Regions from separate parts of the Photobacterium kagoshimensis genome, predicted to be linked through region 1. Evidence: predicted binding sites of a transcription regulator. Region 1 holds the regulator's gene; each other region holds the start of a gene.
The links. Region 1 encodes MetJ, which represses methionine synthesis genes. Its sites were predicted from a motif close to TTAGACNTNTANANGTCTAA; they were not measured.

Region 1 (7,429 bases):
GCGCATACATTGATGATTGCCGCCCTTTCCGTGGTTGCTGTGGTGTGTGCCATTGGTCTGTACCACGGTATGCCATGGTTAGAAATTTTAAATACGGGTATCTCGTTATCTGTTGCTGCTATTCCTGAAGGCCTACCTACGGTTGTGTCGATTGTATTGACCATGGGCTCGACCAAAATGGTGAAGAGCAACGCCTTGGCAAAACAACTTTCTGCCATTGAAACTTTGGGGTCAACCACGGTTATTTGTTCTGATAAGACAGGGACGCTGACCCAAAACCAAATGCAGGTGATGCAAGCCTATGATGCGGCTGGTCGTTATTGGAAAGTGACAGGTAAAGGCTTCGATCCTAAAGGGGAGTTTGAACCACAAAAACACCAAGTGGCCGTTACAGATAGCCCTGAAATGATGCGTGGCCTTACTGTTGCGACCTTATGTAACGATGCTCAGTACTTGCAAGAGAAAGGTCAATACGCTGTTCGTGGTAACCCAACTGAGGGCGCATTGATTGTTGCTGCTGCCAAAGCTGGCTTACAGCAGGGCAATATGCTGGCATCGGGTGAGTTTACGATTGTTGAAAAATTCCCGTTTGATTCTGGTCGTAAGATGGCTTCTGTCATTGTGCGAGATAAAGCAGGCCAACACTTCCTTGCTGTAAAAGGTGCACCCGATGTGATCCTGCGTAATGCATCAGGCTTTATGATTGATGGCACGGTTGTCGCACACGCTGAGCAAGAAATGCAAGGTAACCTCGCACTGGCAACCAGCCCAGCTGAGCGACACATCGCCAACTATCAACAAGCGATTAAAGAGTTCGCAGACCAAGCGTTGCGTACCCTTGCTGTGGGTTTCCGTCCATTAACCGCTGCCGATTTAGATCGTGACCATCACGAGCTTGAGCATGACATTACCATCCTTGGTCTCTACGGCATCATGGATCCGCCACGTCCAGAAGTGCGCGATGCGGTAAATAGCTGTTTTGATGCTGGTGTGCGTACCGTGATGATCACTGGTGACCATGCCTTAACGGCAGCTGCAGTTGCTCGTGATATCGGTATTATCCGCTCTGAAAACGACAAGGTGATCACGGGCGCTCAGCTTGATGAGATGGACGATGAAGCATTGCGTCGTATCTGTCCAGAGGTGGCGGTGTTTGCACGGGTTAGCCCTGAGCACAAATTGCGTATCGTGCGAGCGCAGCAAGACAATAATGAAGTACCCGCCATGACAGGTGATGGTGTGAATGATGCCCCAGCACTTCGCCGCGCAGATATTGGTGTGGCAATGGGGATAGCGGGTACCTCGGTGGCCAAGGACTCTGGTGATTTAATCTTGTTGGATGACAACTTCAGCACCATAGTCAAAGCCGTACGCCAGGGTCGTCAGATTTTCGATAACTTACGTAAGTTTATCCGTCAGGCATTAACAGCCAACGTGGGTGAAGTGGCGGTGATCTTGATTGCCTTCCTGATGATGGGGCCAGAAACTATTTTGCCGCTGACGCCACTGATGATCTTGTGGATCAACTTAGTGTCAGATGGTTTACCTGCCTTAGCATTGGGGGTTGAACCTGAAGAAAAAGATGTGATGTCACGTAAACCGCGCAAACGTAATGAGGGTTTCTTTGGCGACAGCCTAGGCGCCAAAATTGTGATCCGTGGTTTGGCACTGGGTGGCATGAGTTACATGGCATTTAGCTGGGCATTGAATGCTGGTCATAGTGCGGAATACGCACAGACAGTTGCTTTTGCCATGCTGATCTTTGCCCAACTGTGGCACCTATTTGATTCACGTAGCTTTACAACGCTATACCGCAAAAATCCATTCACCAATAAGTACCTACTAGGCGCAGTCGCCTTGTCTGCAACCTTATCACTGAGCGTGATGTACACAGGCTTAGGTCAAATGATTTTTAATACCGAAGCCCTGTCGTTTAGTCACTTAGTGGCTGTGGTTATTGCCGCATCTGTACCGACCTTCGTACTGTCGGGTATCAAAGAAATCACGAAAGTGAAATTCGTCTAACCCAACTGTCAGCCCTCTTTTTAGGGGGCTGGCGATTTCTGATGAACAATGCAATCCAAGAGGTTATGACGTGAAAAAAATCATTATATATTCCGCATTACTGTTGGTGGGGCTAGTGTGCTCACAACTGCTGCCATCATTCATAGTCGGTTACGGCCAACTGCAACCGACCATTCTGTTACTGACCATGTCAGCGCTGGCCTACATCATGATCAATGTCGGTCGTGAGTTTGAAATTGATAAGAACAATTTAAAGCAATACCGCTGGGACTACGTGGTTGCAATGACAACGGCAACCTTCCCGTGGATAGGCGTTGTACTGTATTTCATTTTTGTCCTGATGCCGCCAGAGATGTGGAGCAACTTAGATGCATGGACGGAAACCTTAGTCATTGGTCGCTTCGCTGCACCAACCTCTGCGGGGGTGCTGTTTGCCATGCTGACGGCTGCGGGGTTAGGGGCGACCTGGATGTTTAATAAAGCCCGAGTGCTGGCCATCTTTGATGATCTCGATACTGTGCTCTTGATGATCCCACTGTCTATTTTAGTGGTGGGCTGGCAGCCCGCATTAGGTGTGACACTCGTTTTAATGTTTGGCTTGTTAGCGCTGGGTTACCGCTATTTACACCTTTGGTCTATTCCGTCATCTGCGGGCGCTGTGATGGGCTATTCCGTCATTATTGCGTTGCTGTGTGAGTTGTTTTATTTACGCAGTGGCGTCCATTTCGAAGTTTTGCTCCCCGCTTTCGTGCTGGGCTGCATGATGAAATCGCAGCATGAATCTAGCGCGGATCAGCAAGTCTCAAGCTTTGTGGCTGGGGTGTTCATGGTGCTGGTTGGTCTGAGCTTGCCACAAATCTTTGGGGGAGTAACAACCACCTCAACAGAGAGCGTCACTCTGGCAATGCCAGCGATGTCGTTAGCTGAAATTACTTACCACGTTTTGATCATTTCTGTGATTGCCAATCTCGGCAAGATGTTCCCACTGTTTTGCTATCGCAAACAAGCAACGTTGAAAGAGCGCTTGGCGCTGTCGATCAGCATGTGGCCACGTGGAGAAGTGGGTGCAGGGGTGTTGATGATCAGTATTGGCTATGGCTTTGGTGGGCCGATTGTCACCATCAGCATGCTGTCGTTAGCACTGAACTTAGTGTTAACCGGTGTGTTCATTATGGTGGTGAGAAAACTTATTTTGAGTGAGAAACAGCAAGGAGAGAGTTATGAAAAAGCGTGAACTTAAGTTACTTGGCATTGTTATTACGATTTTTCTTTTGACGCTGGTGGTAGGACGTACCGCATAAGACTGATGAAAGTAAAAGCTACCACTATAAAGATCTAGAAGTAGCGCGTTTCCATATTTACTGACTGTGGTTCCAATGTTGTCGCCACAGTCAGTTTTTTGCCCCTCGCGACGAGGTTACTCGTTGATGTCTTCGTAAGTAATACCCATCGCATCCATCAAAGCTTTCGCCTCGGCTGGGAGATCATCAGGGCGATCTTTACGAATATCGTCATCGGTGGGTAACGGTTGGCCAGTATATGCATGCAAAAATGCTTCACATAGCAACTCACTATTGGTCGCATGGCGCAGGTTATTCACCTGACGACGTGTACGCTCATCAGTCAGAATTTTTAAGACTTTTAATGGAATCGACACCGTAATTTTTTTTACTTGTTCGTTTTTCTTACCGTGTTCCGCGTATGGACTGATGTACTCGCCATTCCACTCTGCCATGTTTTACCTTCTCAGCGTTGTTGTTTTTACCGCCGCTCAGGTTATTTCACGCCATGACTATACTGAGAAAACCTCAGAAAATATGGGGTCATACGAAATAACTGCGAGTAGGGCAGTGAGTCATAATTAAAGTTTGGGTGAATTTTAGCGATATTTACCGCCATAAGCAAAGACATATAGACGTCTAGAAGTGTTGACGTCTCAGTTTAATGTGGTTAATGTTGATGAAGGAATTTTATTCGGCATTAAACCGAAACAAGGAAGGTTAATATGAGTGACAAGAAACTTGCCACTATTGCAGTTCGTACCGGCATTGAATCCGATTCTCAGCACCACGCTGTTGTCCCCCCTATCTATCTCACATCAACCTACAGTTTTCCACAGCTGGGTGAGGTGCCACAATACGATTATTCCCGTTCTGGTAACCCGAGTCGCAATATGCTGGCCGACGCACTGACAGAGCTAGAAGGTGGTGCAGGTGGTGTGGTGACAAGTTGTGGAACCGCCGCCATTAACCTTCTTGTTTCTGCATTACTAGGGCCCGATGATCTGATCATAGCACCGCATGATTGTTACGGCGGTACTTACCGTTTATTTAATACGCGCGCCAATAAAGGTGATTTTAAGGTTGAGTTTGTCGATCAATCTGATCCTCAAGCCTTAGCAGATGCCTTGGCAAAACAGCCTAAAATTATTTGGGTTGAAACCCCCTCTAATCCTCTACTCCGCGTGATTGACGTAGAAGCTTTGTGCCAGCAAGCCAAAGCGGCAGGGGCGCAGGTGGCGGTGGATAACACTTTCCTTTCGCCTGTCCTGCAGCAACCTATCGCACTGGGCGCTAACTTTGTGGTGCACTCGACCACCAAGTACATCAATGGCCATTCTGATGTCGTTGGCGGTATTTTGATTTCAGCGGATGCTGAACAAGCGGAAAACATTGCATGGTGGGCCAACTGTATTGGCGCAACTGGCGCTCCTTTTGATGCTTACCTAACCCTGAGGGGCTTACGTACCTTAGTGCCGCGCATGAAGATGCACGAAGAAAATGGGGCGCAAGTATTGGCTTTCTTAAAAGACCACCCGCAAGTTGCCGCGATTTATCACCCCAGTTTGCCGAATCACCCAGGCCATGACATCGCGAAGCGCCAGCAAAAAGGGTTTGGTTCTATGATTAGTTTTGAGTTGGCGGGGAGTTTCCAGCAACTTGAAGTGTTTGTGAAAGCCCTGAAATGTTTCTCGCTGGCGGAATCGTTGGGTGGCACTGAAAGCCTGATCGCCCATCCTTCGAGCATGACACACCGTGCAATGTCCGATGAAGCACAGGCAGAAGCTGGCATCAACACAGCACTACTGCGTTTATCTGTGGGGCTTGAAGACCCATCTGATCTTATTGCCGATTTAGTACAAGCTTTCCAGCAAGCAGCTGAGGTGGGATAAATGAGCCAAGTTCAACCGCGTCAATTACATAAATTTGGTGGCAGTAGCCTCGCAGATGCCGAATGCTATCGTCGTGTGGCGACAATTTTACAAGAGTACTCGACCGCCGAAGATCTGATTGTCGTATCAGCGGCGGGTAAAACAACCAACCGATTGATTGAATGGTTAACCCTGTTGGCGAAAGACGGCCGCCATGCGCATGAAGTGCTGCAAGAGCTACGTCAGTACCAACAAGAGTTGATCAATGATCTGCTACCTGAGCCCGCAGCGGACGAATTACAAACTCAGCTTCACCTGGAGCTGAGTGCCTTATCAGCGCTGAGTGAATTAGAACTTGATGAGGCGGCTCGTGCCAATGTATTAGGCCACGGTGAGTTGTGGTCGGCTCGGCTATTAGCCGCTGTGCTTAATGCCAATGCTTTGCCTGCTTGTGCGCTTGATTCCCGCCAGTTTTTACGGGCTGAACTCGCCGCGCAACCTGAAGTTGATTGCGCTGCTTCACGGCCTTTACTGCAACAACAACTGGTGCAGCATAGCCAGCATCGGATTGTTATCACTGGCTTTATGGCCCAAAACCAAGCAAGACAAACGGTATTGCTTGGGCGTAATGGCTCAGATTACTCGGCAACCGTCATTGGTGCATTAGCTGATGCCGCCCGAGTGACCATCTGGAGCGATGTGGCAGGGGTTTACAGTGCCGATCCGCGCCAAGTAAAAGATGCTTGCCTGCTACCCTTGTTACGTCTTGATGAAGCCAGTGAATTGGCACGTCTTGCTGCGCCTGTACTCCATAGTCGTACTCTTCAGCCTGTTGCCCAGAGCACTATTGATCTCACCTTGCGTTGCAGTCATCAACCTGAGTCGGGGTCGACGCGGGTGGAGCGCGTATTAGCTTCTGGCCGTGGTGCTAAAATTGTAACCTCATTAGATGATGTTTGTCTGATCGAGCTGGATGTCTCTCGTGCCAATGATTTTGAGCCCGTCCGTAAAGAGTTAGCACGCACCTTACTCCGTGCGCAGTTACCACCGTTGGCCCAAAGTGTGGATGTAGAACAAGGGCGTATTTTGCTGGCTTACACTGGCGAGGTTGTTAATGGCGTATTAGGTTTACTGCAAGATAGCGGTATTGCGGCCGAGTTGCGGTTACGTGATGGCTTTACCATGGTGGCAGTTGTTGGTGCGGGGGTGGTTAATAACCCCGTCCATTGTCATGGTTTCTATCAGCAACTGAAAGGTCAGCCGGTTGAATTTCTGGCAGAAGCCGAATCAGGCTTGAGCCTCGTGGCGATTTTACGCCATGTGAACCCTGAAACCTTGATTGGTCGTGTCCACCAAAGTTTGTTCCAAGCGCAGAAACGGATCGGATTAGTGCTATGCGGCAAAGGCAATATTGGTAGCCGCTGGCTCGAGTTATTTGAAACCGAGTGCGAACAACTGAGTAAACGCCATGGTAAAACATTTACCTTAATTGGTGTCGCTGACAGTAGCCGTCATTGGATTGATTATGAAGGTATCGCCCCTGCGCGTGCTTTAAATTGCTTTAACGATGAAGCGATTGAGTACGCCGAAGGTGAGTTGCTCACAACATTAGCGGCTCATCCATACGATGATGTGGTGGTGTTAGATGTGACGGCCAGTGCTGAGCTAGCGGCGAAATACCCACAGGTAGCAGAAAATGGCCTGCACCTGATTTCAGCCAATAAAGTGGCTGGCTCGGCATCGAGTGCTGATTACCATGCGGTACAAGATGCGTTTGCCAAAACCAGCCGCCATTGGTTGTATAACGCCACTGTTGGGGCTGGGTTACCCGTTAACCATACGGTGCGTGACTTACGAGAGAGTGGTGATGACATCATTGCAGTCTCTGGTATTTTCTCTGGCACCTTGTCATGGTTATTTCAGCAATATGATGGCTCGGTGCCGTTTTCAGCCTTGATTGAGCAAGCGTGGCAGCAAGGGCTCACTGAACCCGATCCTCGCCATGACTTAGATGGTAGTGATGTGATGCGCAAATTGGTTATTTTGGCGCGTGAGTCAGGGCTTAGCATCGAGCCAGAGCAGGTTAAAGTGGAAACTCTGGTGCCTGAATCTTTGGTTGATGTCAGTCTCGATACCTTTTTCGAACAAGCCGGAGAGCTCGATACGCGTTTGGAAGAGCGATTGGTGAAGGCGAACGCGGAAGAGAAAGTACTGCGCTATGTGGCTCGATTGGATAAAAAAGGCAAAGCGGTG
Region 2 (7,429 bases), on a different contig from region 1:
CCACCCCAATGCCAAACCGAGAGGGGGAGTAACGCCGAGATACGCCCAAGTAGGGGATCGGGCGTATCGGCCTTGAAGGTTGAATCCTTCTGGCTGTCATATTTCACCTTTTGAATGGAATCAAGAAAGGTGCAATATGGGGAGCTTCTGGTTATCGTGATTTCTATCCGCTTACCGTTTGATACTGCTATCTTACCAGCAGCACCTCCCGCTTATTTCATTCGATTCCTATAGTTACGCTGTTTTTAGGAGACATGTTTTGAGCCCGATTTTATCATCAACACCACCTTTAGCACTCACCGTTGCCAAATTTGGTGGTACCAGTGTTGCCGACTACAACGCAATGCAACGTAGTGCCCAGATTGTGGCAAATAGCCCCGCAACACGCTTAGTACTGATCAGTGCCTGCTCTGGAGTCACCAACTTACTGGTAGAGTTATCCCAAGGCATTGCAGATAACGCTCTACGTCAGCTGCGGCTCCAAACCCTGCACGAGACCCACCAATCCGTGCTTGAGCAACTTCAATCTCCTGAAGTCCCTGCCGCTGCTATCCAAGAGCTATTAGACAATATCGCAGTACTTTCAGAGCAAGCCATTGATCAACCCAGTGCAGCAATTACCGATCAACTAGTGGCAAATGGAGAGCTACTTTCGACCCATTTATTTACACAAATCCTTCAAGAGCAAGGTATTGATGCGATTCGATTTGATATTCGTCAAGTCATGCGTACGGATAGTCAATATGGCAAAGCCATTCCCAACCCAACGGCAATTCGTCAACTCAGTAACGATCACCTTCGCAGCCAGTTACAGCATCAGGTTATCGTCAGCCAAGGCTTTATTGGTTCTGATGAAAACAACCACACCACAACCTTAGGCCGTGGTGGCAGTGACTACAGTGCCGCATTAATGGCAGAGGCTATCAAGGCAACCACCTTGGAAATTTGGACCGATGTACCGGGAATGTACACCACAGATCCACGCATTGCCGCCAAAGCGCAACCCATAAAAGAAATCAGCTTTAGCGAAGCCTCTGAAATGGCAAATTTCGGTGCGAAAATTCTTCACCCTTCAACCTTAGTTCCTGCGATACGCCAGCAAATCCCAGTCTTTGTTGGCTCCTCAAAAGCACCAGAGCAAGGGGGGACTTGGATTCGACAAACCGTTAGCGATGCCCCGCTTTTTCGAGCAATAGCACTACGTTGCAACCAAACCATGGTGACGCTTACAAGTCTGAATATGTTCCATGCTTACGGTTTTCTCGCTGAAGTATTTCGCATTTTGGCTGAGCATAAAATTTCGGTCGATTTAATCACCACATCGGAAGTCAGCGTTTCACTAACTCTGGATCAAACCGATACCGCAGGTGGTGCACCGACCCTACCACAAGCGGCGATTGAAGCTCTGAGTGAATGGTGTCGGGTCGAAGTCGAGCAAGGGCTCTGCCTAGTCGCATTGATTGGTAACCAAATGAGCCATACCCAAGGCTTTGTGAGTCAAGTATTCGGCTCTCTCGAACAATATCCGCTTCGTATGGTCTGCTATGGCGCCAGTCCCCACAACCTCTGCTTCTTGATCGATCAAGACAATGCGAAGCCTATCGTGCAACAACTTCACCAGCAATTATTCGAAAGACATTAAGCCTCAGTAATCGATAAAAATAAGAAAGGCACTCCATGAGTGCCTTTCTTGCTTCGTAGGTAGTAGGTAATATCTAAAATTAGAGGTTTGGCCCTAACCATTTCTCCGCTTCTTCAAGCGTCCACCCTTTACGTTGCGCATAATCTTCTACTTGATCTTGCTGAATTTGTGCAACCGCAAAATAACGCGATTCAGGGTGAGAAAAATACCAACCCGATACAGCGGCACCAGGCCACATGGCATAGCTTTCCGTTAATGTCATCCCTGCATTCGCTTCAGGTTCAAGCAGTGACCAAATTGTCCCTTTTTCAGTGTGCTCAGGACAAGCAGGATAACCCGGAGCAGGACGAATACCTTGGTATTTTTCCCGGATCAAATCGTCATTTTCCAGCGCTTCATCGGGGGCGAAACCCCAAAGCTCTTTACGTACTTTTTCATGCAAGCACTCAGCAAACGCTTCTGCCAATCGATCAGCAACAGCTTGGATCATGATGGCATTATAATCGTCACCCGCATCTTTAAATTGCTCTGCAATGTCGTATTCACCAATCCCGCCCGTCACTGCAAAAGCCCCTATCCAATCAGGCTGACCACTCGCTTTAGGCGCAATGTAATCTGACAAACAGTAATTCGCCCCTTTCGTTTTCTGCGTCTGCTGACGTAGACCATGCAAGACAGTTAATACCTTGCTACGGGTGTCATCGGTATACACTTCAATATCATCGCCAATATTATTCGCAGGGAATAAACCACAGACACCATTGGCCTTAATCATACCTTTGGCCTCAATCTCATCCAGCAGTGTATTAGCATCATCAAATAAGCGCTGCGCCTCTTCACCGACAACTTCATGACGTAAAATCGTTGGATATTTACCACTTAACGACCAAGTCATGAAAAATGGCGTCCAATCGATATAGCGACGCAGCTCAGAAATAGGGAAATCTTTAAACACATGCACGCCAGGGTTAACGGGCACTGGCGGCGTATACGTCGTCCAATCAATGTCGACACAATTATCCCGTGCTTGCTCAAGCGTAACAGGCGCGGTACGAGGTTTCTTTCGGCTGTGTTGATCGCGAACTACGTCATATTCTTTATCTAATCGCTCGACAAAAGCAGGTCGCAACTCATCAGACAATAACGCAGAGCAGACACCGACAGCGCGCGAGGCATTCGACACATACACCACTGGCGCATGATAGTTTTGCTCAATTTTAACCGCGGTATGCGCCTTTGAGGTGGTGGCACCGCCAATCAAAAGTGGTAACTCAAAACCCTGTCGCTCCATCTCTTTAGCTACATGTACCATTTCGTCAAGCGATGGGGTGATCAAGCCACTTAAACCGATAATATCGACGTTTTCTTCTTTGGCTACTTTGAGGATTTTGTCACATGGCACCATGACACCGAGATCGATAATTTCATAGTTATTACACTGTAAAACAACCCCGACAATGTTCTTGCCGATATCATGTACATCACCTTTAACGGTCGCAAGTAAGATCTTGCCGTTGGTCTGCCCGGCTTGTTTTTCCGCATTAATATAAGGTTCTAAATGAGCAACGGCCTGTTTCATCACACGCGCAGATTTAACCACCTGTGGTAGAAACATTTTACCTTCACCGAATAAATCACCCACCACATTCATGCCAGACATTAGTGGGCCTTCAATTACTTCAAGTGGCTTACTCGCCTTCGTGCGCGCTTCTTCAGTATCTTCAACTATGAACTCGGTAATGCCTTTAACTAAGGCGTGTTCAAGGCGCTTTTCAACAGGCCAACCTCGCCACTCTTGTGCACTACGGTCTTCTTCCACTTTGCCGCTATCACGGTATTTTCCAGAAATATCGAGTAGTCGCTCAGTACTGTCTGAACGGCGATTTAGTATCACATCCTCAACAGCTTCGCGCAGTTCATCAGGTAGATCATCATAAATAGCCAACTGCCCTGCATTAACGATCCCCATATCCATGCCTTGCTTAAAGCAGTGATAAAGGAAAACAGCGTGAATAGCCTCGCGCACCGCGTTATTGCCACGGAAAGAGAATGATACATTAGAGACACCACCTGAAATCATGGCATAAGGTAGTGTGCGTTTAATATCACCGACCGCCTCAATAAAGTCGACTGCGTAATTATCGTGCTCTTCGATACCCGTCGCGACAGCAAAGATATTGGGGTCAAAAATAATGTCTTCAGGCGGAAAACCGACTTCATCGACTAAAACCCGATATGCATTGGTACAAATTTCAACTTTACGTTCTCGAGTATCCGCCTGACCGACTTCATCGAACGCCATCACAATCACCGCAGACCCATAGCGGCGTAACAGCTTGGCTTGTTCAATAAATTTATCTTTCCCTTCTTTTAAAGAGATCGAGTTAACAATCGGTTTGCCTTGCACGCATTTTAGGCCAGCCTCTATCACCTCCCATTTTGAGGAGTCGACCATAATCGGCACTTTTGAAATTTCAGGCTCGGTCGCACACAAGTTCAAGAAGCGCACCATCGCCGCTTCCGCATCTAGCATCCCCTCATCCATATTAATATCGATGATTTGTGCCCCCGCTTCGACTTGCTGCCGTGCAACTTCTAACGCCTCATCGTACAGCTCTTCTTTGATCAAACGCTTAAAGCGCGCAGAGCCCGTTACGTTGGTTCGCTCACCAACATTAATAAATAAGGTATCAGCATCTATGGTGAGAGGCTCTAGGCCAGATAAGCGACACGCGACGGGAATATCAGGTAATTGGCGAGGCTGAAGATCACGGGTAACTTCATACATTTTACGGATATGCTCTGGTGTCGTACCACAACAGCCGCCAACCAGGTTCAAGAAACCGCTTTGCGCCCACTCTTGAATATGTTCAGCCATATCATCAGGGCTTAAGTCATATTCACCAAAGGCATTGGGTAAACCTGCATTAGGGTGAGCAGAGACGGCACATTCCGAAATACGCGAGAGTTCGTTAACGTACTCGCGTAGTTCATCAGGCCCTAACGCACAGTTAAGGCCAAATGAGATAGGCTTAACGTGGCGCAGTGAATTATAAAAAGCCTCGGTAGTTTGGCCAGAAAGCGTACGACCAGACGCATCCGTGATGGTGCCAGAAATCATGACAGGCAACTGAATACCATCTTCTTCAAATACGGTTTCAACTGCAAAAGTACAAGCTTTCGCGTTTAGGGTATCAAAGATAGTTTCAACCAGAATAATGTCGACACCGCCAGCAATAAGGGCACGCGTCGACTCGGCATAAGCTTCAACTAACTGATCAAAAGTAACATTACGATAGCCGGGATCGTTAACATCGGGGGAAATCGAACAAGTCCGATTGGTCGGGCCTAAAACACCAGCAACAAAGCGCGGCTTATCCGGTGTTTTTGCTGTCCATTCGTCAGCAGCCTGGCGAGCAAGCTTAGCAGCTTCGTAGTTGATCTCTGCGCTCAAACTCGCCATGTCATAATCCGCCATCGCAATCGTGGTGGCGTTAAAGGTATTCGTCTCTAGGATATCTGCGCCAGCATCTAAATAAGCAAGATGAATATCTTTAATCAGCTGTGGTTGCGTTAGGACTAGAAGATCATTATTACCTTTAAGGTCTGAGTGCCAATCACAAAACCGATCTCCTCGGTAATCATCTTCTTCTAATTTATACCCCTGAATCATGGTGCCCATGCCACCATCAATAATGAGGATCTGTTGTGCTAACCTTTGTTCAAGTATTCCTTTGCCCTTAGCCACTATTTACTTCCTTATTTAGTGTTACAGCTAATTCACATCCTATCACAGCAAAAATGGAAATCTAGACGTCTAAAGACAATTGGAATAGAAAAACTAATTCATCAAAAGCCTGATTTTTTTATGGCTATCATGACCCGATGGTTTTATATTTTGTGACAATTTTTAACTTTACACATTCACCAACCCGAGGTTTCGAATGTCCGTATACAGTACCTTATGCTTTCTTGCCGCAGCGGCGATGCTCATCGCTTTTGTTAATAGCAAAATAGGCAAGATGCAAACAACCATAGCCATCACTGCAGGAGCACTGGTTTTATCTATAGGGATCGTTATTGCCGGACAAAATGGTTGGTTTAACCTCCAAGATATCGCCGCAGAACAACTCGGTAAAATTAACTTTGAAAGCTTCCTTCTCAAAGGGATTTTAGGCTTTCTTCTCTTTGCGGGTGGCTTAGGGATCAAACTTCCTAACCTCGAAGACCAAAAGTGGGAAATCACCGTTTTAGCACTCGGTGCCACGCTCTTTTCCACCTTCTTTATCGGTGGTGCATTGTGGGCTGTCTGCCAAGCGATTGGCATCCAATTCGACTTTATATACTGCTTGATCTTTGGCGCATTGATATCGCCAACCGATCCCATTGCCGTTCTTGCTATCGTAAAGAAAATGAATGCCCCTCGTCGCATTTCAACCCAAATTGAAGGCGAGTCACTATTTAATGATGGTTTTGGTCTGGTATTGTTCGTCACCCTATTTACTATCGCCTTTGGTAATGAAGCACCAACAGTATTGGGCGTTGGTCAGCTATTCTTACAAGAAGCGATAGGTGGCATTGCTTACGGTTTTGCACTAGGGCTGTTATTCCATTACCTGATCAGCGCAACAGATGATCACTCTATGGAATTATTATTAACGCTTGGTATTCCAACGGCGGGTTATGTTTTTGCTGATGTACTTCATGTCTCAGGTCCGCTAGCAATGGTTGTAGCGGGTATCATGATTGGTAACTGGACACGCTATATTGGTTTCTCTAAAGAAAGTGAAGATCATCTTGATCACTTCTGGGAGCTGGTGGATGAATTTCTAAACGGTGTCCTTTTCCTACTGATCGGTATGAGTATGCTGCAATTTAGCTTCCATCCTGAAGATTGGATCTTGATGTCGATTGCTGTACCGCTTGTATTGCTTAGCCGTTACTTAAGTGTTCGCCTATCTTATGTTGGCTTTAACCGTTATCGTGATTACAACCCGTACTCTGTTCGCATCCTCACATGGGGTGGATTACGCGGCGGCTTAGCGCTTGCCATGGCCATGGCCATTCCAGCAGGCGTTATCGTTATTCCAGAGAAGAACATAGATGTACGTGAGATCATGCTTGTCATGACTTACGCCGTTGTCGTTTTCTCTATTCTAGTACAAGGCTCAACCATTACCTCTTTGATCCAAAAAGCAAAGAACTGGGAATCACAAAATAGCTAAAACATAGCCCTCTAAAAGAACAAGGCCTGCAATTGCAGGCCTTTTTTGTATTCAGCATATTGAGCACAAATGAAGACTCAAAAAGAGTTAATCATCTTTGGTAAAATTATCTTCTGAAAAATGATCAAGATCGAAAGGTGTTTGCTGATACACACAATAATTGAGCCAATTAGAAAACAATAAATGACCATGACTTCGCCAACTCGCGACAGGGGGCTGAGTTGGATCATCATCAGGGTAGTAATTCAGAGGAATGTTAGGCTCCATACCTTCACTACAATCACGCATATATTCGTTATGTAAGGTAGTGACATCATACTCAGGGTGGCCTGTTACAAAGACATTACGTTTATCTTTCGTCGCGGCTAAATACACGCCAGCTTGCTCTGAGGTCGCCAAAATATCAAGGTCTGTATGCTCAGCTAAATAATCAGGTGAGAAATCAGCATAACGGGAATGAGGCGCTTTAAAGGTTTCATCAAAACCTCGAAGGATTGGATGATGGCAATCATGCGTTTTATGCTGATAAATGCCTGATAACTTCTCTTTACGTGTTTTTTTA
Region 3 (7,429 bases), on a different contig from region 1:
TAAAGTCACGGCGCTGCGTACGGATTTCATTGGTCTGTGGGAACGAACCAATCGTCGTAGTTGGCAACAAGGGTAACCCCAGCGCGTTACGTTGCTGGCGAGCACGTTCGCTATACGGGGCTTTACGCTCAGCCAACGCAGCGGTAATTGCATTTGTGCGTTGACGAACATCTGTATTGTTTACACGCTCGCTGGTTACACGGGCTTTAATCGGGGCGCTGTATTTATCGCATTCGGCTTGTGCAATGGCATCACCATCAAGTGCATGTGCAAGCAAGGTGACTTCACGGCATTTTTGTTTCGCGAATGACAGCCACTGACGAACCTCTGGTTCAATCTCGGTTTCTAAATCCAAATCAATTGGGCTATGCAGTAATGAACAAGAACTTGCCACCCATAAGCGCTCACCTAACGCTGCTTTAACAGGTGCTAAGCGCTCAAGTTGTGCTGATAAATCGGCGCGCCATACATTACGACCATTGACGACACCGGCTGATAGCACCCAAGAGGATGGAAGTTTAGCGACCACTTCGTCCAGTTGCTCTGGCGAGGCTGATAAATCAAGATGCAGGCCATCAATATTCAGCTCAACAATTTTATCCAGATGGTGCGTAATATTGTCAAAGTAGGTTGTTAACAGTAATTTGGTATCACCTTTTAAGACTTGGTAAGCCAATTTAAATGAATCGGCCCATGCTTTAGGTAATTCAAGTGCCAACACAGGTTCATCAATTTGTACCCACTCGACGCCAAGCCCTGATAGCTTATTAAGGATTTGTTGGTACGCTGTGAGCAAACGCGGCAATAAAGATAAACGATCAAAACCTTCTTCTTTTTCTTTACCTAGCCATAAGTAAGAGACAGGGCCTAGCAGAACAGGCTTTACATCGTGACCCGCTTTTTTCGCTTCTGTTACTTCTTCAAAAAGCTGCTGCCAGCTGACGTTGAATTCATCATTTTTAGTAAACTCCGGCACAATATAGTGGTAATTGGTATTAAACCACTTAGTCATGTCTGATGCGGCACACGCACAACCCGTTGGCGCTTTACCACGCCCCACACGGAACAGGGTATCTAAATCGGGGAAGCCATTATTGTGGCGCTGTGGGATGTGACCTAACAGCATACTGGTGCCTAACACATGGTCATACCAAGCAAAGTCACCCACGGTTACATAATCTAAACCTGCACCCACTTGGTCACTCCAATGGCGATGGCGTAGTAAGCTACCAACTTCTTTTAATTCATTTTGATCAATCTCACCACGCCAATACTTTTCAAGTGCAAATTTCAATTCACGCTGAGAGCCAATACGAGGGTAACCAAGAATGTGCGTTACTGTTTTTGCTGCATCTTTTGCTGCTGGCGTTACTGTTGAGTTCGTTGTCATTATTCTAATTCCTTCAGAAGTCTGGATGTCTAAACAATGCCGCACCCGCTCCCTTTGAACAATCTCGAATAACTCACATTCAATTTGAATAAAATTCATAATCAATAATAATCATATTGCAATTCCTTCATATTACTCACGGCTATATCTAGCCATCTAGATGTTTACACTGCCATTGAATACAGTTACATTGAATTTGATTAATTTATTCAAACGGATATTGAAGAAAGCTAATGATCGAGATAAAGCATCTCCGCACCCTATCGGTATTACGCGATACAGGCTCGTTAACCGCCACCGCAAATACCCTTTGCTTAACGCAGTCAGCCCTGTCACATCAGTTGAAAGACTTAGAGCAGCGCTTAGGTGGGCAACTTTTCTTGCGTAAAACGCGCCCTGTACGCTTCACCCCTGAAGGGGATATCCTACTGAAACTGGCTGATGAAATATTTCCTCGAATCACCAAAGCCGAGCACGCTCTTGCCAATTTAAAAGAAGATGCCCATGGTCGATTACACATGGCAATTGACTGTCATTCTTGCTTTCAATGGCTCATGCCCGCTTTAAAGGAATACCAAATCCATTGGCCTTCGGTTTCGCTCGATTTCTCTTCGGGTTTTGGTTTTGAGCCTATACCTGCGCTCACCGCTGGAGAATTAGATTTAGTGATCACATCAGATATTCAACCTCGTAATGAAGTGCACTACGAGCCACTATTCGACTTTGAAATGCGCTTGGTCGTTTCGCCACAATCGCCATTAGCCGATAAAGATTTTATCGAACCAGAAGACATTCTTGAGCAAACCATGCTGAGCTACCCCGTTCAAAAGAGCCGTCTAGATATAGTGAAGCACTTCCTACAACCCGCTAATATCGAACCGAAAAAATGGAAACAAGCAGATAATACTTTGATGTTGGTGCAGATGGTGTCAGCCGATCTCGGGGTAGCCGCTTTACCTAATTGGGCAATTCATGACTTTGCTCGGCAGGGATTAATCGTCAGTAAACCGTTAGGCAAGGGATTGTGGCGGCGCTTGTATGCGGCTATTCGCGCATCAGAAAACCAACGCCATTATTTGCAGGCTTTTTTTGCGACAGCCCGTCAGCAGTGCCAGACGCACTTAGAAGGGATTAAACCGGCGTAATCGGTTACTAATACAATCCCCCTCAATCCTTTTTAAAGTCAACCAAAGCGAAGTTTGCACGATACCTCTGCTTGGCTCTAATGAGGGGCATTGATAAGTAATTGATCCTAATACACTACGAATTTAATTATGCATTACTCTATGTCGTAAGTATTTATCTTAGTAATGGCGCGTTTAATTCGATTCAATAGTGTTTTCATACTCATATGTTGATTCCACTCAACGATCGCTGATTTCATTAACAGCTCGGTATGCAAGTCTCTTTCTATCCACAAATCACAGCTATTGTGTATGTTAGCCTCTATTCTTTCAGCCACAATCGCGGCGCCCTCTCCATTTGTCTCAGGCAATATCAAGGCAAATTCATCCACGCTAATTCGTGCGATAAAATCTCGTGGCCGATAAGCACCGTGCTCTAAGGCTTTCGATACTATCCGCAGTAACTCATCGCTTGCCTCATGGCCACAGGTAAAAGTATATAAACGGATAGGTTGTATATTAATAACTAACACTGAAAGCGGAAGTTTACTGCGTCGAGCTGACATAACTTCCCGGTCTAATTCAATATTGAAATGCCTATTATTATGAAGCTGCGTAACTGGGTCGATCAAACTCACTGCTTTTAATTGATGTTTTAAATTACGGCTATCGTAATTTAGTAAAACAAGATCACGAAAACAGTGGTTAAGATATTCACTGACACACAAAGCTAATAACAGTTTTGATGCATAAGCAAAAAACAAGGTTGGTGTTAAGTTAGGACTCGCAATTAAAAATGCGCACACAATAGGAGTAGCAGCGAGTAACAATGCAGGCCGGTAACCAAAAAAAGCAACCACGGAAACCAAGATATAGATTTCACCATACAAAAAGACGGTTTGTAAGTGTGATGGATGATTAAGAACGATGGATAAAACCGCCCAAAAAAGGCTAAACAAGCCAGCTAGCAAAATAGATAATGGCTTCCATTTCGCGTCGTTATATGTTCGTCCAGCAAGCCACCAAAATATAAAACTCGATAAGAATGTAACGACTACCAATATGAAAAAATGAAGCTTCGTTGAATATGGGCTGTAATCTGATGTCATCAAATCGACTGCCATCAAAAAGATCAAAAGCGAAGATGCACCAACTAATAAACGAATCCCTTTCTCAAGTTGTTGTTGCTGCTGTTCATCAAAATAGACCTTCCCCTTCCCAGTAAAAGCAATATCTTGCATCATATGAAGCTCAATTATGAATAATAACAGTTACCAGCGACCAGCATGATAAATAGCTTAATCGCCCTAAAGGGGATCCCTTTATCTTTTTAATAAACTGAGACATTGATTGCGATGTTGAACGATCAACTATGGGTTATTACAGCTTTTAAAATACAACAAGGTGAATTGGTTGCATAAAATAAACGCCTCTGATCGCGGATAGAGGCGTTCAACAACTATTTAAACTGATTGTTAATCGGGTCGTATTGAAAGCCCAAGTCTCCCATTTTTTCCATTAGCTCATCATTATCGAGTTCATAACGGCTAAGTAACTCATCGACTGATTTACATTCTAAGCGTAATTTTTCATTCACAATGCCAAGCACTATGTGCCCATCAAGCTTGAGCAGATTGTTGATCTCCATACTTCTTCCACCCCGTCATATCACTATCAAACTCACTATTAAGCATAGTTAGTTATCAATAAGTATCGATAATTAATCCGTAAGCTACCGCACAAAAGGAAGAAGAAATATAAGTCGCAAAAAAAAGCCAACCTTAGTTAGGCTGGCTCCTTTATGGTGATATTGACCGTTAGAACAAACTCAGCTGCAGTCCGCTAGAAACCACCAACAAACCCAATGCGCCTAGCAACTGCCAACGGTTCGCTTTTTTATTCAGCATCAGGTGACCTGTCCACACCAGCAGAGCTACAACCATAGCAACGAGAGCAGCAATAACAATCGAAGTAATTGGTGCTAACGCAGCCTCATCGAACTGAGACAAATACCACACTAAAAATGGTAACGACACTATTGCACCAGCAAAACCACCAAATGGCAGTAAGCGATGGAAAGCTTGCAGACGAGTGCGCGCTTGGGTCAGTAAGGTATGCGCCAACAATGCACCTATTGTTGCACCTAATGTCAGGCTTAATCCCGCCATAGGTAAATTCACACGGAACAACACAGACAACAAGGCTAACCCCGCCAAACCGTTAGCAAAGGAAAGCATATTTAACGGACCTGCATCACGGGTTTTCCCTGTTTTCACTTTAATCGTAAAATAGGCCAGCGCCAGTAAAGGTAAAATGGCTAAAGGGAGTTGAATGATCACAAGTACCCAACCCAGTAGCAAAACAGGCAGTGTTTTATGAACGCGCCCACGTTGACCAGGACAGATCTCACCTTTGGTCAAAACAAGAGTAAAAATAAGCTGAGCAGTTAGCAAAGCTGGGATAAGAAAAATAATATAAGGCATCGGCTGCATCGGCATCAGTATTAACAAAGTGCAGGATTATAGCTGCTTCTCAGATAACAAACTAGCGACGCAAAGTGCGACTAAATCACTCTTTCGCTATTTAATGAGTCATCAATAAGCCATTTTTTGGATCAATATCACGGCCAATCTATTCAATCTAGTGAATAATCTCTGACTTATAATTTATACCAATTTGTTAAATCTCATTCATCGCTAGAAAAGGATATCTCTCGCCGAATGGTTATGCATGAAAACATCAATCAAATATTGCGAACAATAAAGCACTACCTGCCTGATTTGTGGAGCACAGCTACACACAGCACCAGTTTTAGAAATACCCGCAGTGGTTATTTACGCAGTCGCATCACCTTACTTGGGGTTGTGTGGGGCATATTGATCGTTTTATGGATACCATTTGACTTATTTTTGTTGCCAGAAAGCCAAGGAACACCCATTGCGATTGCAAGGCTTATGCTGGGCGGGGGCTTATTTTTAGTTGCGTGGCACTCACAGCACCATATGAGGCTTAATCAAGCTCAGTGGAGCATGGTAACCCTAGTGCTAATGATAAATGCTTTCTATATCTACAGCATTTCAGTGCTTGATTTCCCACATGTTTACAGCGGTGCAGAATACGGTTATACCCTATTACCGATCCTTCATGTCGCCGTGCTGACCATTTTACCTATCACTCTCAAAGAGAGTTTAGGGTTACTCGCTATTACCACTTTATGCCAAATCGGTGTTGATATAAAAGCCCAGCGATTATTTACCGCTGAGGTCATGGCTGATTATTGGCTACAAAACGTTTTAGCCTTGATGGTTATTTGGTCGCAGCAATCCAAACTGTATATGTTAATGCGGCTTTATCGCCAAGCTACCCTTGACCCACTAACGGGGATCTACAACCGCCGTATGTTGTTACAACTTGCGCAAAAATCCCTTGAAGCATGCGAACAAAACAAACAGCCATTTACTGTTCTTTTATTCGATATCGACAAATTTAAGCGCGTTAACGACACTTGGGGTCATGGCGCAGGTGATGATGTACTTAAAGCCTTTACTCACTTTATCCAATCCAGAATACGTAAAACGGATTTATTTGGCCGTTATGGTGGTGAAGAGTTCATTCTGTTTTTACCTAACTGCAATCAACCCACAGGGCAAGACATTGCTGAGCGCATGCTGGACTCTATCCGCACATTGGACTTAGATATTGATATCATTGACACCAAGCTTCGCATCACTTCCTCGGTCGGTATTAGTAGCTTAAGCCAAGGCGATAGCCTGTCTTCTCTCATCGAACGAGCAGACCGAGCACTATATGAATGTAAAGACGCTGGGCGTGATTGCGCTCGTTTTCATCCATTAGGGTACATATATAGCCAAAACGAGCGTCGAAAAGCGGTTGCTTAACGTATTCGGCATCCGAAAACCATGAATCACCAACCAGCAACGGTGAAACTTTAAGCAACTCTCTATGCAAATCACCATCTCACTCATCTTCCCCTCCCCTCACCCGTATAAATATCACCCTAATCGCTCAAATACTCACACCACCGATACGCTCACCATCACATAAAGCGCGAACGAATGTTCGTTCGCTCATTTATGTGTAACAGATCAAATAATACCCGCATAAAAAGTGGCATATTTACCCCCATAGAAAAGGAATTTATCCCCTACCTTTGTGATTGAGTTCTTTTTCTCCGTGATTTAGGTATGGCAATAACAAGAATAAGCGAAAACGAGCATGAACAATTGGTATGAAACAGACGTTGTTATCATCGGCGGTGGCGCAACAGGCACAGGCATCATGCGCGATTGTGCGCTCCGTGGTATTCCCTGTATTTTGATAGAGCGCGACGATCTCGCATCAGGTACGACAGGTCGTAACCATGGCCTATTACACTCAGGTGCCCGCTACGCGGTAACCGATGAAGAATCAGCCCGTGAGTGTATTCAAGAAAACCGCATCCTAAAAAAGATTGCCCGTCACTGCGTCGAAGATACTCAAGGCCTTTTCATTTCGTTGCCAGAAGATGATCTAGACTTCCAAGCTAACTTCATCAACGCCTGTACACGTGCCGATATTGATGTAGAGCAGCTGTCACCTAAAGACGCACTGCGCCTTGAACCTAACTGTAACCCAAGCATGATCGGCGCTGTTAAAGTGCCCGATGGCACAATCGATCCTTTCCGTTTATCGTCTTCCAACGTGTTAGATGCGGTTGAACGTGGCGCTCGCTTATTTAACCACACCCTTGTGACTGGCCTTATCCGCGATGGTGATACCGTCAAAGGCGTGAAATGCTTGAATACAGCCACTGGCCAAGACTTTGAAATTTATGCTAAACAAGTGGTAAATGCCGCAGGGATCTGGGGCCAACAAATCTGTGAATATGGTGATTTGAACATCAAGATGTTCCCAG
Region 4 (7,429 bases), on a different contig from region 1:
ATAAATATTTTCTGATTGGATCAACACTCCAAACCGATCGCACCATTACTTGGCAAGATGGTAAAGATTACCCGTATTACACCTTGGATGTATCGTCGGAATCGCACCCATTTTATACCGGTAAGCAGCGTGTGATTTCTGCTGAAGGGCGTATGGCCAACTTTAACCGTCGCTTTGGCCAAATTGGTTCAGTAAAAGGATAAAACAATGAAAGTATTAAGTTCGTTAAAAAGCGCCAAGATGCGCCACCGTGATTGCCAAATCGTAAAGCGCAAAGGTCGTGTTTACGTGATTTGTAAATCAAATCCACGCTTTAAGGCTGTGCAAGGCAGCGGTGGTAAGAAAAAATAGCCCGTTATTGTGGGTCGCGAGTTATATAAAGTAAAGATTAGATACAACAAAGCCCCTAGCAAAGGGGCTTTGTATTCGGTCAGTGAGTTTCTAGTGACGCATATAGAGGAAGGTGGATTACCAGCCTTTCACCACACCGCCTTGGAATATGTCTTTTGCTGCTGTGTAAACCGCTTCTGATTGGTACGCTTTCACAAATGTTTTTACGTTTTCTGCATCAACATTGTCTTGGCGAGAAACAATCAGGTTTACGTACGGTGACTCTTTATCTTCAACAAATACACCGTCACGTTCAGGCGTTAGATTAATGCTGCTTGCGTAAGTGGTGTTGATAATGGCAAGTTTCACATCATCTAGCGAACGTGGCAGTTGAGCCGCTTCTAGTTCAACAATTTTGAGGTTCTTTGGATTCTCAACAATATCAAGCACTGTTGCGGCTAGGCCAGAGCCTTCTTTCAGTGTTAGTAAACCTTGTTGTTGCAGTAATAGCAGTGAACGACCAAGGTTAGTTGGATCGTTTGGAACGGCTACTTGATCGCCATCTTGAAGCTCATCAACCGATTTAATTTTGTTTGAGTAACCCGCAATTGGGTAAACAAAGGTGTTACCAGCGACTGTGAATTTGTAGCCACGGTCCGTAATTTGCTGATCAAGATAAGGCTTATGTTGGAATGCGTTGACATCAATAGAGCCTTCTTCAAGCGCTGCATTGGGTGATACGTAATCGGTAAAAGTGATCAGTTCAACATCAAGCCCGTATTTGTCTTTGGCTTCTTTAGCGGCCACTTCTGCCACTTGCGCTTCCGAGCCTGCCATTACCCCAACTTTAATCTTGGTATTATCAACCGCGGCTTCTTTTTCACCACAGCCAGTTAGTACAAGTGCAGATGCTAACCCTGCGACGGCAAAAATGTTCTTTAGATTAAACGCCATGTTACTTCTCCTTTATGGGGTATTCCCTGATTTTTTAAGCGAGTTAAGTTGGCTAACTCGCTGTCATAATATGTTGTGCTTGAGTGATGCGTTTTTATTACCTGATACTAAGATTAGCGATGGTCGACACGTTTGACTAAGTGATCCCCGATCGACTGAATCAGTTGGACTAAGATAACCAGCATGATCACGGTAATTGCCATCACGGTGCCATCAAAGCGCTGGTAGCCGTAACGGATACCGACATCGCCTAAGCCACCGCCTCCGACCGTACCTGCCATTGCCGAGTAACTCACTAGTGTGACTAGGGTGATGGTCACGGCGTTAATGATGCCAGGTAGTGCTTCAGGTAAAAGCACTTTGGTTATGATCTGAATGGGTTTTGCGCCCATAGCTTGCGCGGCTTCAACCAACCCCGTTGGCACTTCCAGTAATGCCCCTTCTACTAAGCGAGCGATAAATGGAATGGCACCGACGGTTAGCGGAACGATTGCCGCAGCGGTTCCGATTGAGCTGCCGACAATAAAGCGAGTAAATGGAATGATCGCGACCAATAGAATAATGAATGGGATAGAGCGACCAATGTTGACCACTATGCCCAATACTTTATTAAATTTAGGGTTGGCCATTAGGCCATTATCTTTAGTGAGGTGCAGTGCAACACCGAGTGGAATACCCAGTACAAAGCCAATCAATCCCGATGCCAATACCATGGTGAGGGTTTGGCCTAATGCTTCGATTAATAGCTGAACCAAACGTTCATTGGTTTGCCACCAAGTAGCAATAGTATCAAGCAACATAACCTAGCACCTCTACGTTAACTTTGTGATCGCGAAGGAAGGCTACCGCATTATCGGCTGCTTGTTCCGTTCCATAAAACTCTGCCAGCATCAGGCCAAATTTGACACCGCCAGCGTAGTCCATGTCTGAGCTCAAGATACTGATATCAATATTGAACTCACGTGCTACTTGACTGATCAGCGGTGCATCGACGGAAGCGCCTGTAAACTCTAAACGGATCAGTGGGTAGCTGCCTTCAATGCGCTCTGGTGTCATACGCGCTTTGTAATCTTCAGGAATTGAGAGATCCAATGTTGAGCGAATAAACTCACGGGCAAGATCTGTTTTAGGGTGAGCAAAAATATCGCCAACAGGCCCTTTTTCTACCAGTTCACCGTCACCAATAATCGCTACTTTGGAGCAGATATTTTTGACCACATCCATTTCGTGGGTGATAAGTAAAATAGTGAGCTTTAGCTTGCTGTTGATCTCTTTAAGTAGATCGAGAATCGAGTGCGTTGTTGCAGGGTCTAGGGCGCTGGTAGCTTCATCGCACAGTAGCACTTTTGGATCTGAGGCCAGTGCGCGGGCAATGGCGACACGTTGTTTTTGACCGCCACTTAGATTGGCTGGGTAGCTGTGGTGTTTATCCGCTAAGCCGACAAGCTGAAGCAACTCAGTGACTTTGGTTTTGATATCTGCTTTTGATTTGTTCGCTAGCTCAAGGGGTAGGGCGACATTATCAAATACAGTTCGCGATGAAAGCAGGTTGAAATGTTGAAAAATCATGCCGATCTTGCGACGAGCAAGGGTTAACTCTTGGCTAGACAGCTGGGTTAGGTCGACACCATCAACAATCACTTGGCCATTGCTTGGGCGTTCAAGTAAATTGACACAGCGGATCAGTGTACTTTTACCTGCACCTGATGAGCCAATAACACCAAAGATGGTACCTTGTTCAATGGTAAGGTTGATATCACGCAGAGCATGTATTTCTAACTCTCCCTGATAAAACACTTTGTCTACTCGTTTTATTTCTATCATCGAACTTCCTAGATACCAGATAAAATAATGCGTTTTGCGGTTATACGTATTGTATTTGTAACGCGATTGTGCGAAAAGTTGAATTAAATCGCGTTATGTTGATAATGAGATTAGCAGTCTGGATGGCTAAGTCAATAGATATTTTTACGTCTAGACGTCTAAATGAAATCTGCTTTTAAAGTCCAACGGTAATCCTTAGCGCTGTTATGGTCCTTGAAGCGGTAAATAGATGAATCGCAACTGCTGCCGTGCCATAATCAAGCTAAATGAAATATAGAGGGCTTTCCTTTGGCCAAACCAGCAGTTTTTATCGATCGTGATGGTGTCATTAATGTTGACCACGGTTATGTTCACACTGTAGATGATTTTGAATACATCGAGGGTGTCTTCGAAGCATGTAAGAAATTAAAAGAAATGGGTTACATGTTAGTGCTTGTGACGAACCAAGCAGGTATCGCACGTGGCATGTACACTGAAGATGAATTCTTATCATTAACAGAGTGGATGGATTGGAACTTTGTTGATAATGGCGTTGAGTTTGATGGTATTTACTACTGTCCTCACCACCCAACTGAAGGCCAAGGCGATTACTTACAAGCATGTGAGTGTCGCAAACCGAACCCAGGTATGTTTATTTCTGCGCGAGATTTCCTAAAAATTGATATGGAAAACTCAATCATGATCGGTGACAAAACTGATGACATGAAAGCGGCGCAAGCAGCCAACGTAGGCACTAAAATTCTGGTTCGTACAGGTAAGCCTGTGACTGAAGAAGGCGAGAGCCTTGCATCGGTTGTGCTAGATAGCGTCGCAGATGTACCAGCATGGGTTGCAGCGAAGTAAGCGTAGTTTTTTACGTTAAGCTTCAAAAAAAACAGGTCGCTTAGGCGACCTGTTTTCGTTTGGATTATGGGGCTATTTAACGGTTATCGAGCGGTAGAATTTCTAACACCTGTTGGTAACGTTTGGCGCGTTTTAACAACTTAGCTTGTTGCTTAGCATCATCAAACTCAATCAGTGTGATGTGCTTTAACTCGAGTGCGCTGTTATCGATATTGGGATCAATAAGCTGGTTCAGTTCTTTGATGAACTGGATCATCTGTAGCGCTAACCCATTGGCTGGACTTGCATAATAGCTTTGGCCATTTTTACGAACAAAGGTTTCAACTTGGCTAACATGATCGTTACTGCTGCGTAGCGAAACATATTGCGCCAGCTTGTCACCCTGGGTGTAGTAACCTGTTTGGCTATCACTAAATTGCACCACTAACTTGAGTAGCGCTTCAATTTGGCTGTATTCACCCTTGTGAGGCAAGTTATAGAAGTGCTTGAGGTTCTTGGCGTAGTAAGGGGCTGCTTCTACTTTGGTATTTACCTCAAACGCTGTGAACTCACCTTGTGGTGCAACTGCGTTGCCTTCTCGGTCTCTGAATAATTGAGTACCGAGTATGGTTTGAGCATTGTTTGTACCAAGGGCGATATCATCAAGCAAGATTGTAAAGATATCGTATTTGATATAACCGTTGCCACCTGTTGGGACAATGTAAGGCAAATCGACTAAGGCGCTGTCAGTGCGGTCAGTGGTACGACGGATACCATCTCGCTCTAACAATGCAGCCATTGCGGCAAATTTATCGGGCCAGAAACCGTAGTAATCAAACATGCCGACATAATTAAACTTCGGGTTCACATTGGGTGCTTTACCGCTGTTGAGCATTTTGCCCGCTTCAGCTAACAGTGTTTGCCCTTGGCTGGTTAAGTAGGACTCAATAGCTGGATGGAAGCAGCTTTGTGGTACTTCCCCTTGAGCGAGCTGGCTGCGTACTGCACTTTGGTAAATGACATCGTTCAGTGTACGGTAACTCACTTCACCAACCGCATTTTGAACTTCACACTGATGATCTGGTTGAATCACCAGATTCACAAGGTTATTTCTGAGTTCATCAATGCCTTGCGCCATGCCACAGAAGTAATCGAAGTTAAAATCTGACACTGGCCATATTTCCATTTGGCCGGTACAGACAGGATCCGTTTGGGCAATGAATAAACGGTCGGCGTCGCTCCAACCTATGTATTGTGACATACGATCGAACATTTGAATGTTTTCACGCCAATTCATGAAGGTGTTGACGCGGCCAATGGCGTAATCACTCAGTGTTGATTCATCAAAGTTTTTACGATTATTTCTGTGGGTACTTAGCGAGAAATGTTCGTAGTAACGCTGCCAGTTATAATTGTTGATCTCACTATGATTTCGACCTTCGTCATGGCGATTACAGTCGGTATTTAAGCTGACATTGCCATCGGTACAGTATTTGAATTCACGCAGCACTTTATCGCCTGGGACTTTATCACTCCACTTATCGTCTAATACGGCATCATTAACGGCTGCACTTAAAACACCATCGCTTAAGCGTGGATCTAAGTGAGTATTTTCAGCAAAGAAAGCGGTTTTCAGTTCTTTATCATAGGCCGTTAAGTCAAAGTATTCTGGTGATACGGTATCGGCCTTTGATGCTGAACCGAATGTGGACACTTCAACTTGGCGTTTGTAAGCAAAGCGCAATGCGGCTTTATCGTAGAGGCCAAAGACAGGTAATGCATCCATCATCGACGGGTTATAGTCCATGATAGAGCTGTACGCTGGGATGTATTTTAGGCCGTGATGATGAGCTTGCTGTTTAGTGAAAAAGTTACTGTCATCATTACTGCCTTGAAAGTTATGGCGTAAACCTAGGTTATGGCCTATTTCATGAACCAAGGTTTTTGCATAGTAAATACCAGCCAAAATACGACCGACATGTGTCTGTTGCTCTATGGTTAGCTGGTCCCAGCGTTTTAGTTGGGTGCGCTCATTATCTAACCATACATAGGCATCTTCAGAGGTAAAATCGATTGACTGACCTGCCACGACCATCGTGGGCAGCATTTTTTCGGTGGTACTCGACCATAAGCTCGAAACAGGAAACATATTGTGTTCGGCCCATAGGCGCTTTTCGAGTTCGTTAATTTTGACTAAATCTAGGGGGGTAAGTGTCTCTTGTGGGATCTGATTGAGCTCGTTCAAGGCTTTTAAGGCGCTATCAATCGGTTCACTTGCCTGTGTTTGTACCGCTGGTGGTAAGGTATTTGTGGCGATCGATGCGATTAAATCAGCATTGCTTTCGAGGCGGGTACCATCAATAGCGGAATAGGATAAAGCAACGGGTGTTGCTGATACTTGCTCGTTTTCCTGTTTTGGCATTGGTTTAACATTGCCTTGGTTATATTGGATCGCGATGCGATCCCATAAACGGTAAGCGATGCTCTCTAATACACCTGAGTATTGGTTAACATGGGCATGGACGATTTCACCAGTCACAGGGTTGACTGCGGATGGACCGTAACCGGCTAAGCCATTTTGTAGCGGCTCGTGGATAAGGTTGATCACGTTGTAGCGTAGATCGCCAGAGCGCTTACCCGAAGGTTGATGCAAAGTAATACTCGGTACGCCAACTTTGGTTAGTTGCGGATTGATCCTGTCTATCACATCTATGGTGATTTGTTTATAAAACTGGGTTGCTGGGTTTATATCGAAGCTATCGGATAAGTGATAATCGACATTTCCTTGTGTCGGGTTGAAGCGGTGCATGTAGTGAATACGATTACCATCTTGGGTGTTGTTCCCTAGGTGGTCGGGGCGAGAGACTTGTGAGGCAAACATACCAAAAGTATCTTCATCACCTTTAGGGTAAAGCACAGGCTCATAATCTTGACTCTGCACGGCATTCAGAGGGACAAACGAATAAAAGTTTGAAACCGTAAAAGTCAGGTTATTAAAGTCGAGACCATCATCGCCTTGGAATAAAGCATTAACGAGACAGCTCCACTGATTAGATATTTGATAATCTTGTTCCAATTCAATATTCAGCGCACCATCTTTTAACTCATAACCTTCCCAATCAGTCGCCAGTCGGGCTGGACCTACTGCGGTATAACATCCTGTTGAATAGGTAAATAAATCATCCCAGTCACGCTCTAATACGGCGAGTTTGGTATAATCCGGCGTGAAGAATTTTTTATCTTTCCAATTGACATTTTCGTCTGTATTTTCCTCTTCTTGGTTAGTACAGTCATCGTAGGCATCTTCTTTACAACGATAATCCTGATAAGTCCCTGGCAATTTTATTAATGGGCTTAAATTAGTGTCAACATCAGACCAACGTCCAAAATCATTATTATTTATTTGTGCTTGGCTAATGACATCAGGGCTTAATTGACGAACTTCTAATCCTTCTTCGGTATAGAAAAAGCGAACCAGTTTTTCCTGACCTTGCATGAA

Region 2: a site for MetJ is predicted at 5,444-5,463, ahead of metH (methionine synthase). Genes of this name have one in related genera too.
Region 3: a site for MetJ is predicted at 1,404-1,423, ahead of metE (5-methyltetrahydropteroyltriglutamate--homocysteine S-methyltransferase). Genes of this name have one in related genera too.
Region 4: a site for MetJ is predicted at 3,251-3,270, ahead of metN (methionine ABC transporter ATP-binding protein MetN). Genes of this name have one in related genera too.

The regions. Positions count from the first base shown of each region.
Region 1 covers NZ_JAKJSO010000012.1:172,972-180,400, reverse strand. Annotated here, with positions in the region: gene L4C35_RS10210 (cation-translocating P-type ATPase) at 1-2,025, shown strand, start outside; gene L4C35_RS10205 (cation:proton antiporter) at 2,096-3,259, shown strand; gene metJ (met regulon transcriptional regulator MetJ) at 3,443-3,760, opposite strand; gene L4C35_RS10195 (O-succinylhomoserine (thiol)-lyase) at 4,031-5,197, shown strand; gene L4C35_RS10190 (bifunctional aspartate kinase/homoserine dehydrogenase II) at 5,198-7,429, shown strand, end outside.
Region 2 covers NZ_JAKJSO010000017.1:1,149-8,577, reverse strand. Annotated here, with positions in the region: lysine riboswitch at 1-155, shown strand, start outside; gene lysC (lysine-sensitive aspartokinase 3) at 269-1,642, shown strand; gene metH (methionine synthase) at 1,722-5,393, opposite strand; gene L4C35_RS16130 (cation:proton antiporter) at 5,587-6,867, shown strand; gene metA (homoserine O-succinyltransferase MetA) at 6,955-7,429, opposite strand, start outside.
Region 3 covers NZ_JAKJSO010000020.1:37,079-44,507, reverse strand. Annotated here, with positions in the region: gene metE (5-methyltetrahydropteroyltriglutamate--homocysteine S-methyltransferase) at 1-1,390, opposite strand, end outside; gene metR (HTH-type transcriptional regulator MetR) at 1,624-2,535, shown strand; gene L4C35_RS18295 (GGDEF domain-containing protein) at 2,670-3,758, opposite strand; gene L4C35_RS18290 (DUF4250 domain-containing protein) at 3,974-4,162, opposite strand; gene L4C35_RS18285 (hypothetical protein) at 4,332-4,997, opposite strand; gene L4C35_RS18280 (GGDEF domain-containing protein) at 5,235-6,413, shown strand; gene glpA (anaerobic glycerol-3-phosphate dehydrogenase subunit A) at 6,751-7,429, shown strand, end outside.
Region 4 covers NZ_JAKJSO010000024.1:7,822-15,250, reverse strand. Annotated here, with positions in the region: gene L4C35_RS19955 (type B 50S ribosomal protein L31) at 1-203, shown strand, start outside; gene ykgO (type B 50S ribosomal protein L36) at 208-351, shown strand; gene L4C35_RS19945 (MetQ/NlpA family lipoprotein) at 469-1,284, opposite strand; gene L4C35_RS19940 (methionine ABC transporter permease) at 1,398-2,084, opposite strand; gene metN (methionine ABC transporter ATP-binding protein MetN) at 2,074-3,108, opposite strand; gene gmhB (D-glycero-beta-D-manno-heptose 1,7-bisphosphate 7-phosphatase) at 3,397-3,951, shown strand; gene L4C35_RS19925 (zinc-dependent metalloprotease) at 4,028-7,429, opposite strand, start outside.